DNA from 3 places in the Paenibacillus sp. FSL P4-0176 genome. Region 3 is predicted to be linked to each of the others. Evidence: predicted binding sites of a transcription regulator. Region 3 holds the regulator's gene; each other region holds the start of a gene.
What was found. Region 3 encodes NrdR, which represses ribonucleotide reductase genes. Its sites were predicted from a motif close to AACACNATATATNGTGTT; they were not measured.

Region 1: the regulator NrdR is predicted to act here: its motif matches at 1,896-1,913, upstream of MKY95_RS30875 (anaerobic ribonucleoside triphosphate reductase).
Region 2: the regulator NrdR is predicted to act here: its motif matches at 1,745-1,762, upstream of MKY95_RS11405 (adenosylcobalamin-dependent ribonucleoside-diphosphate reductase).

What each region holds. Positions count from the first base shown of each region.
Region 1 is NZ_CP150242.1:6,757,031-6,760,315, reverse strand. Features, by position in the region: gene MKY95_RS30875 (anaerobic ribonucleoside triphosphate reductase) at 1-1,848, opposite strand, end outside; gene MKY95_RS30870 (histidine kinase dimerization/phospho-acceptor domain-containing protein) at 2,329-3,285, shown strand, end outside.
Region 2 is NZ_CP150242.1:2,445,745-2,449,029, forward strand. Features, by position in the region: gene MKY95_RS11400 (SNF2-related protein) at 1-1,257, opposite strand, end outside; gene MKY95_RS11405 (adenosylcobalamin-dependent ribonucleoside-diphosphate reductase) at 1,824-3,285, shown strand, end outside.
Region 3 is NZ_CP150242.1:2,285,715-2,288,999, forward strand. Features, by position in the region: gene coaE (dephospho-CoA kinase) at 1-441, shown strand, start outside; gene MKY95_RS10665 (lytic transglycosylase domain-containing protein) at 438-1,001, shown strand; gene MKY95_RS10670 (alpha/beta-type small acid-soluble spore protein) at 1,084-1,305, opposite strand; gene nrdR (transcriptional regulator NrdR) at 1,422-1,889, shown strand; tRNA gene MKY95_RS10680 (tRNA-Ala) at 2,075-2,147, shown strand; gene MKY95_RS10685 (S-layer homology domain-containing protein) at 2,385-3,285, opposite strand, start outside.

The sequences.
Region 1 (3,285 bases), 2.8 Mb from region 3:
GTTCTCGTGGGCTCCACAGTTTGGGCATACATCCCCAATGACGCCTTCATAACCACATGCAGGGCAGCGATCAATTGGATGATTAATGGAGAAATAACCGATATCCTGCGCCAGTGCATACTGTACAATTCGCAGGAAAGCTGCGGTGTTGGCCCGAACGTTTCCGTCAAGCTCCACATAGGAGATCGCACCCGCGTTACATAAAGTGTGGAATGGGGCCTCCAGTTCAATCTTCCGATATGCTGGAAGCGTGTGGTAGACCGGGATATGGAATGAATTCGTATAATACTCCCGATCATTCACTCCGGGAATAATGCCATAACGCTCTCTGTCGATCTTCGTGAATTTGCCGGACAACCCTTCAGCAGGTGTGGCAAACAGTGTGATATTCAAGTTATGCTGCTCGCTCATCCGGTCACAGAACTCTCTCATGGTCCGAATAATGTTGAGCGCTTCGCGATGTACATGAGGGTCCTGCCCATGATGGCGCCCATAGAGAGCTGTCATACATTCCGCGAGACCGATAAAACCAAGAGATAATGTTCCATGCTTTAACAGCTCGGCAACCGGCTCGTTCGGGCCAAGCTGTTCTCCACCTTCCCATACACCCTCCCGCATCATGAAGTCCGATGCCTTGGCAGGCTGCAATGTCTGAATTCGGTAGCGGTGTAACAGGCCGGAAGCGGCATTATGCATAACTGACTCCAAAGCAGTATAGAATCCGGCTCGGTCAGCGACAGCTCTTGCACCTTGGCAGATGCCAAACCGGATGCCGAGCTTCACGAGGTTAATGGTGTTGAAGGACAGATTACCTTTACCACTTTGACGATTGCGACCAAACCGGTCAGCCAGTGTACGTGTGCGGCATCCCATGGTTGCGATGATCGTATCCGGATCTTCCGGATGATAGAAAGGCAGATTGAAAGAGGCATCCACATTGACAAAGTTAGGATACATCCGCCGGGATGAACAGCTGACTGCGAGCCGGAACAGATCATAGTTCGGCTCTCCTTGAGCCTGATTGATCCCCTGTTTACATTGGAAAATATGTTGAGGGAACACGGGAGTCTCCCCGTTGCCCAGACCACGAATGGTTGCTTCCAGCAACGAGCGTGATACCAACCGTCCTTCCGCAGAAGTACATAATCCATAGTTCAGTGAAGTAAATGGAATCTGACCACCCGCCCGGCTGCTCATCGTATTCAGGTTATGAATCAGTGATTCAGCAGCTTGTCCTGTCTCCAATTCAGTCTCTTCATAGGCGAAGGCATATGCCCGCGGACATTGATTCTTCGCTTCGATGCTATCCAGATGAAGCTGTTCATCCCCGATCAGAACATTTTCACCAAAGAGCCGTTGCCCTTTGCGGTAGTGTTTGCGGAACGATCGCTGTACATAAGGGGCCAGATCCCAGTCAATTTTATTGGCCGATACACCGCCATATTGACTGTTCTGCTGGGATTGGAAGATGATCGCAACCAGAGCCATGGCAGACATGATCGTCTGAGGTGTGCGAACCGATCCGTTACCTGTGTTGAAACCCGCAGCAAGGAGACGGTCAAACGGGATAAAGATACAGTTGGTCGTTCCAAGTGCATACTGATCCAGATCGTGTACATACAGATCCCCATTCTCCACAGCTTGGGCAAGCTCTTCCGGCAATACATGACGCAGAGCATGCCACTTGGCGGTCTCCGAACCGAGCCTGCTCATCTTACCACTGAAGGAATCCCCGTTCAGATTCGCATTTTCCCTCAGCGTATCGGCGTCTTCTGCGCCAATAATTCGTCTTCCCAGGTCGGATAATAGATCGGATGCCGGTGGGGTGGCATACTCAAGCATGTTCATGTAAGGTTCCTCCTAAAATGATTTTGGTTATCATTTAATTCACGTTAAATACTATATGTAGATTCGTCTTATCCATTTATAAACTATATGTGGTTTTTTGGGTGTGATAATGATCACACAGCTTACTGAACAAAGTGGACTTTCCTTTAATTGCTGCGGATAAAGGTTCCCAAAGTCTGAGCGGAAGCGTATAATTTCTAGTTATTCTGCAAGTATAATATCCGAAGTCGGACAAGATGGACTTTAATCAAGCTGAAAAGGCGAGTTGCAATGAATTCGCGGTCGTTAAACCATCCGTTTAAGACCTGCTTTTGTCCACAAATGGCAATAGGCAGGGAGTATGATTCTCTTATACTTCTACGGTGTTAATCATATAAGTATAGATTGTGACAGCTATTCGGATTTTTGATGACCCCTGTACGTGATTAAACATTCTGAAATACAGATTTGAAAGTGCAGCTAAGATAAGAGGGGTGAATCATGGGGACGGCAGAAGGCATTACAAGAGGCTTCTATGAAGATATAAAGGAAGCTGCGGCCCATATCGTAGACGTATTAAGCGGTATATTGAAGGTCAATACCATCTTTGTTGCCACGAATGACGGGGTGACCAATGTCATTTTGGAGGCCTTTAATCGTACGGAAGAGTTAGTTGTTAAAGGCAGTGCACTTCCATTTACGGATTCATATTGCAGCCTGGTATTAAGAGACAACGGTAACGTGCTTACGATCCCGGATACATGTGAACATCCGATGACACGATCCATGGGCGTTACGAGCGGACTTGGCAATCGCTTCTTCGTGGGCGTGCCTATTATGAGAAGATCGGGCGAAACATTTGGCACCATCTGTCTGATGGATGATCCTGGTTATGTGATCAGCGAAACCGATATGAAGACACTGAAGGCGATGGCTGTATTCCTGGGTTATGTTGTTGATCTGGAAAGCACGTTGCATGTTCAGGAGCAGAAATTGAGTGATTCGGAACAAATGCAAGAACAGCTCCAGGCAGAGAAAGAACGTGCCGAATCTGAGGCTATGACCAAAACACAGATGTTGAAGCTAATGAGTCACGAGATTCGCAATCCTTTGAACGGTATTTTGGGACTGACAGATCTGATGCGCACACCGGATATGCCTGAGGAGCAGTCCGAATATGTGAACATGATTGAGACAAGCGGCAATATTCTGCTTTCCTTGCTGAATAATATGATGAATTTCAACACTAATGAAGCAGGTAAAACGGTTATACATGATGATCCGTTTGATCTGGTAGGCACCATTGAGAATACCGTGTATCTCTATGCCGGGATTGCGACGGGCAAGAACATTGAGCTGGGATTAAATCTTGAACTGAATGTATCTCAAGTGTTCGTTGGTGATGAAGTCAAGATTGGACAGTTGCTTGCACACGTCATTCAATATGCTCTCGATTCA
Region 2 (3,285 bases), 160 kb from region 3:
ATAGGGTACTGCCGTAAGCCCATTGTTGCGGAAATAGTTTAGCAGATACTCCTGCGTGGCCCGGTATTCAGTGAAGATAATTACTTTTTCATTCATGTTCCGAACCAGTTCCATCGTTTTCTCCGCTTTGGTATTCTCCTTGATCGCTTTAATATGGGCAACGAGTTCCCAAATCTTGTCCCGAAGGGGAGAGTCCAGCGGAAGTTTCTTCGACAGATTAACCAGCGTCACGAATACAGCATCCCGACTGCTGCACACTTCACGCTGCAATGTAACAAGGGAGAGCATGCTGCTCAGGTTGCCGCCAGCTTCCTGGTACTGGTCTTTAACAAAGGAAGTCACGCCATCATAAAGCGCTTGTTCTTCGGGCGATAGTTGCAGATTCACGTTGGAGACATTCCGTTTGGTAAATTGAACAGGGCCTTCGCCGCGGCGGTTACGAATCATGACTTTGGATAACTCGTTCTTAAGCTGTTCCTGATTTTTCGGAACCCGTTTGTCTACAACAAAGTTGGCCGCAAAGTCACCCTGACGACCCAGTTGACCGGGCTTCAGCAGGTTGATCAGATTGAACAATTCACTCATATCGTTCTGCACAGGTGTAGCTGTGAGCAGCAGACAATACTTTTTGCGCAATTTGAGCATGAATTGATAGTTGGTTGTTTTCTTGTTTTTGAGTTTATGAGCCTCGTCAATAATAATCATGTCGTAGTCGGTATTCAGCAGCATATCTTTATGCGGGTCACGTTTGGCTGTATCCATGGAAGCAACAACCACTTCATTCTGCCAGGAATAGGCCTTTTTCTGGGCAATAGCAGGGATGCCAAATTTTGAATTCAACTCCCGTACCCATTGCAGTACAAGAGAGGCTGGCACGAGAATGAGTACCTTGGATACGAGACCCCGAACCATATATTCTTTCAGAATGAGACCGGCTTCAATGGTTTTGCCAAGACCCACCTCATCGGCGAGAATGGCCCGGCCTGACATTTCAAATAATACTCTGCGTGCAGTGTCCATCTGGTGAGGGAGTGGAGTGAGACCTTGTAGATGCTTGAGACATTGGATCTCGTCAAAATTGGGAATCAGGTTGGTCTCTTCGGCTTGAATGCCGAGTTGGAAGAGTCGATAATCCCCCCAAGGACCTCCTTTATCCAGTCGTGATTCCAATTGATTAATCCAGGTCCGATCAAATTCCAACGGAACGGGTAGCTCGGCTACAGGTTGATTCATGTGGTGCGGGTTTTTCCGGTTCATGGTGTTTCCTCCCCTGCCATACGTGATGACGTTTTATTCGTAGGTAATAGTATGGACGAATGAGAGTCAGTTCATAACTATATAAGTTGAACTACATTTTATTTGCACGAACACTACGATGACAGAACAACCTTCCAATCGCTGTTATCCCCAGATTTCTTTGATTCCCTTTTCTGGAGGGGGAAATCCGGGGATAGCGTATGCTTTCGATGCAGCTTTCTTTCAGAAAGCTTTTAGGCGAACGCTTCGCTTTTTCAGGTTTTTTCTGTCCTCTCCGTTGACGTGCAAATGATTAGTTTAACTTATATTGAACCCAGAAATTTAGTAAAGGCACATGTTTTTTCTGTGCCAAAAAATTCACTGATGTCGTATTCATGCGTATGAGGGTGTGTGAAGAAGCTTGTCCGTGTATAGGGAGTCTATAAAATAAGGTCTGTGATAAAAGTCGCATGGAAAATCAATATATGGTGTAATATACTGTTTTTATATCACTATATGTGGTGTTTCGTCATAATTTACTTTTATAGTGAAAATGGAGCTTTATGCCGGGGAGGTTGAATGTAGCGATGAAATCGAACCAACGATCGTACCAATTAGAAGGACTTAGCGAAAAAATATTCCTGGACCGATACGCCTGGAAGGACGCTGATTCGAATCATGCCAAGGTCGGAGATGTGGTATTGGTATTAACGAAGGATGATCCGAAGTTCCCAACCAAGGAAGTGGGCGAAATCATAGAACGTCAGGGTCAGCTTGTACAGGTAAGGACTCGAAGCGGAGAGATGATTGAGACAAACGTGGAGAAATTGACACTCAACATAGAAAAAACACCGGAAGAGATGTGGGACCGTCTTGCCAAAGCGATGGCTTCTGTCGAATCCACAGCCGATCAGCGGGCAACGTGGGAGTCCAAGTTCCGCTCCGTGTTGGAAGATTGGAAGTTAGTACCCGGAGGCCGCATTGCTGCGGGCGCGGGGGCAAGCGATGAGCTGACACTTTTCAATTGTTATGTCATTCCGTCTCCGCAAGACAGTCGGGGTGGCATCATGAAGACTTTGACCGAGATGACGGAAATTATGGCACGTGGGGGAGGTGTAGGTATTAATTTGTCCTCTTTGCGTCCTCGCCGAGCGGTGGTGAAAGGTGTCAACGGATCATCCAGCGGTTCCGTATCGTGGGGCGGATTGTTCAGTTATACGACTGGACTGATTGAACAGGGCGGAAGCCGCCGGGGTGCGCTCATGCTGATGATGAATGACTGGCATCCGGATGTGCTTGATTTTATTACCGTGAAACAAACGATGGGGCAGGTGACCAATGCCAATCTGTCTGTATGTGTGAGCAACGCATTTATGGAGGCTGTCAAGCAGGACGGAGATTGGGATTTGGTTTTCCCCGATACGAACGATCCGGACTACGACATCGAGTGGAACGGGGATATGCAGCAATGGAAAGCCGCAGGTCATGCGGTGGTGCACTATCGTACACTGAAGGCGCGCGAAATCTGGCATACCATTATTGAATCAGCCTGGAAATCTGGAGAGCCCGGTGTGGTATTCATGGAGTACTACAACCAGATGTCCAACAGCTGGTACTTCAATCCGATTAACTGTACTAATCCTTGCGCAGAACAGGGTCTGCCTGCCTGGGGTGTATGTAATCTGTCTGCGATCAATCTGTCCAAATTCTACGATGAAACAAATCATGATGTGGCATGGGATGAACTGGCGGAAACCACTCGTATCTCGGCTAGATTTTTGGACAATGTCATCGATGCAACACCATATCATTTTGAGGAAAATAGACTGAATCAGCAGCGTGAACGCCGGGTTGGGCTTGGCACCATGGGACTGGCAGAGCTGATGATTAAGCTGCGTATTCGATACGGCAGTCCTGAATCTCTTGTTTTTCTGGATAGACTGTATGGATTCATGGCGAAGGAGGCCTATCTGGCATCGGCAGAGATTGCAGCAGAGAAGGGAGCTTTTCCAGCTTTCGAAGCTGAACCGTATTTACAGAGTGGATTCA
Region 3 (3,285 bases):
GGACAAGCCATACTGAACGAAGATGGAACAATGGATCGGAAAAAGCTTGGGAGTATTGTTTTCGAACAACCAGAGGAACGAAAGGCATTGGAGGCTATCACACATCCGGCGATCCGAAAAGAGATGCGCGAACGGGCTGCTGCATACGCGTTGCAACATCCGGATAAACTTGTGGTATCTGATATTCCTTTGCTCTACGAATCAGGTCTGGAGGACGGTTTTGAGGAAGTCATGGTTGTATATGTCCCGAGATCGGTGCAACGAGATCGCTTGATGAGTCGGGATGGAATGACTGCAGCACAGGCTGAGGCTCGAATGGATGTACAGATGGATATTGAGCGCAAAAAACAGCTGGCAGACATTGTTATCGATAACAGCGGCTTATGGTCTGCGACGGAACAGCAAATTGACTCATATCTACAGCGTAAGGGTTTGTTATGAGAATATTGCGTAAGAAACGTGTATTGCTGTTGATGTTTGTTTCCTTTGTAATGGTGTTATTTCTGAATACAAACTGGATGGCATGGTTCTATCCCATACATTATAAGGAAGAGATCCGTGCCCAATCTCAGAGTTATGAGGTTGATCCGTTTCTGATTGCTTCCATTATCAAGGTGGAGACCAATTTTAAGACAAGCAAGGAATCCAAACGAGGTGCCATTGGGCTCATGCAACTGATGCCGGACACGGCGAACTGGATACTGGAACAAGCCAAAATTCCCGACACTTCGCTGGAGGAATTAAAGCACGAGCCAGAACGAAATATTCAGTTAGGCACATGGTATCTGCGGAATCTGTCCGATCAATTTGATGGCAATGAAGCAGTTATGATCGCTGCCTATAATGCGGGTCCAGGCAAAGTAAACAGTTGGCTTAGAGATGGTGTATGGGATGGCTCGTTCGATACGGTGAAAGATATTCCGTTTGGTGAGACGCGTCACTATGTACAAAGAGTCATTTACTATTATAATCAGTATGTAAAGATCTATAATACGTTCTAAGTATATAAGTAGAAGCACAGAGCAGGCCGGTTATTCACCGGCCGCTCCATGCTCCTCTGTGTAGCGTATTACGATGCAGATATTATTGGTATTGACCTGCCAATTGCTGTTCTGCAATTGTTACCAGACGCTTCGTGATGTATCCACCGATCGAACCGTTCTCGTAAGAAGTCATGTTACCTTGGTATCCGTCTTGTGGGATGCTGATTCCGAGTTCTTGAGCAACTTCATATTTCATTTGCTCGAGTGCTGCGGAAGCTTTAGTTACCACCAAGTTGTTGGAGTTACCATTGCTTTGTGCCATTGCTGTTCACCTCCTCGCGGGTTGGTAAAAGTATTATGTGTCGGCAATGCGTTTTTCATTACAAAATCAGTACAGGGAATATGTGGTAAAAAGTAAAACGTGGGAAGTGATCTGTTTTGAAGTGTCCTTATTGCGGTTATATGGGTACCAAAGTGCTTGATTCGCGTCCGGCCAACGAAGCAAAATCCATTCGTCGTCGCCGTGAGTGTGAGCAGTGTGCCCGAAGATTTACAACGTTTGAGATGATTGAGGAGACTCCACTGATCGTCATTAAGAAAGATGGCAGTCGTGAAGAGTTCAGCCGGGACAAAATTCTCCGTGGGCTTATTCGTGCCTGTGAGAAACGTCCAGTCTCCGTAGAGACCCTGGAGATGATGGTATCTGAAGTGGAGAAATCTCTGCGTAATACAGCCGATGCTGAAGTTGAGAGTCGCCAGATTGGTGAGCTGTTGATGGAACAGTTGTTTCCAGTCGATGAAGTGGCGTATGTCCGTTTTGCGTCGGTATACCGCCAGTTCAAAGATATCAATATGTTCATGAAAGAACTGAAATCCCTGTTGTCCAAAGACGATCTGGAGGATTAGTGAAGTTGGTAAAGGGAGAAGAGCAGTCTGGAGTTCCAGTCCGTGTGTACCAGAGAAATCGGTTGTTCTTCTCCAATCACTTTGGATCTTGAGAAAGTGATTGACAGCGAAAGCTGGATTTTATATGATATAGGAGTCGCCTGTGGAACGTAGCAGTGTTGGACAAGTTATCTATTTCATATCCTGGGGCCTTAGCTCAGCTGGGAGAGCGCATCGCTGGCAGCGATGAGGTCAGGGGTTCGATCCCCCTAGGCTCCATAATCAAGAATGCCATCACATTATTGTGATGGCGTTTTTTTGTGCGTGAAATAAATCAAAACATGCATTAATTAATTAGAATTTTTTGGACTTGGGGATGAATATTCTAGATGCAAAAATAGAGGGTTTAAAGTCCTGACTGTGGAGTTGTCAAAAAAAGTACAGTTTGAAAACAAGGAGACCCTACCGGCTGGATATTGTCCAGTCGGTAGGGTCTCCATTTTTCTGTATACGCTTTCAGTCAGCCAGATATTCGACGAATCTTACAAAGATCGTGGCTACTTCGGCACGGGTGGCGGTGGCTTTGGGAGCAAAGAAGTTGTCCGGCTTGCCTACTACAATGCCGGTGCCCCGCAGCGCCTGAACGGCCTCCAACGCCCAAGAGCTGATCTCACTCTCGTCCGTGAAGGACTTAGCGTGGCTTTCAGGCAGCTCATAGCCCTTGTACTTCATGTAGTTGTATAGTATCACCAGCATCTGCTCGCGCGTCATCGGTGAATTGGGGTCAAACAGGTTTGCGTTTGTACCGTTGACTATGCCTTTTTCGGCCGCCCACTCAGCTGCCGCGGTGTACCATTGCCCGTCCGTCACGTCGTTAAAGCGGGAACTCGTGTAGCTGGAGAGGTTTACGTTCTCAAGATTGGCCAGTACCTGCACGAACATTGCACGTGTCATTGCGGTGCCGGGTGAGAACGTTGTGGACGTCGTGCCGTTGAAAAGATCGTATGTGTAGGCGAAATTTATATAGCTGTAGAACCAGTCGTCCATGTTGGCATCCCTGAAAGGATTGCCCGATATCACGAGGAAGCCCAGTGGGGTGGCGTCATCAACCGCCAGCTCCGTACCCTCACGGATGTTCAGCGACATGCCGTTATCTAAGCTAACTTTTGCGCCGCTCGGTCCTATCACAACCGCTCCGCCGCTCCGTATCTTCGATCCGCCATGGATATCCACACGGTTGCCGTTTGGCAGGTTCACATGCGCGTCTTTGCCGCCTACTGTAACCGTACCGTCGCTCGCGATCGTCGAGCCTCCCGAAATGGTCACTGTGCTGTTGCCGCCGGGTAGTGTCACTTCGGCGCTCTTGTCTGCCGGAATGGTTACCTTACCGTTTGAGTCTATCGTTGTGCCTTCAGGT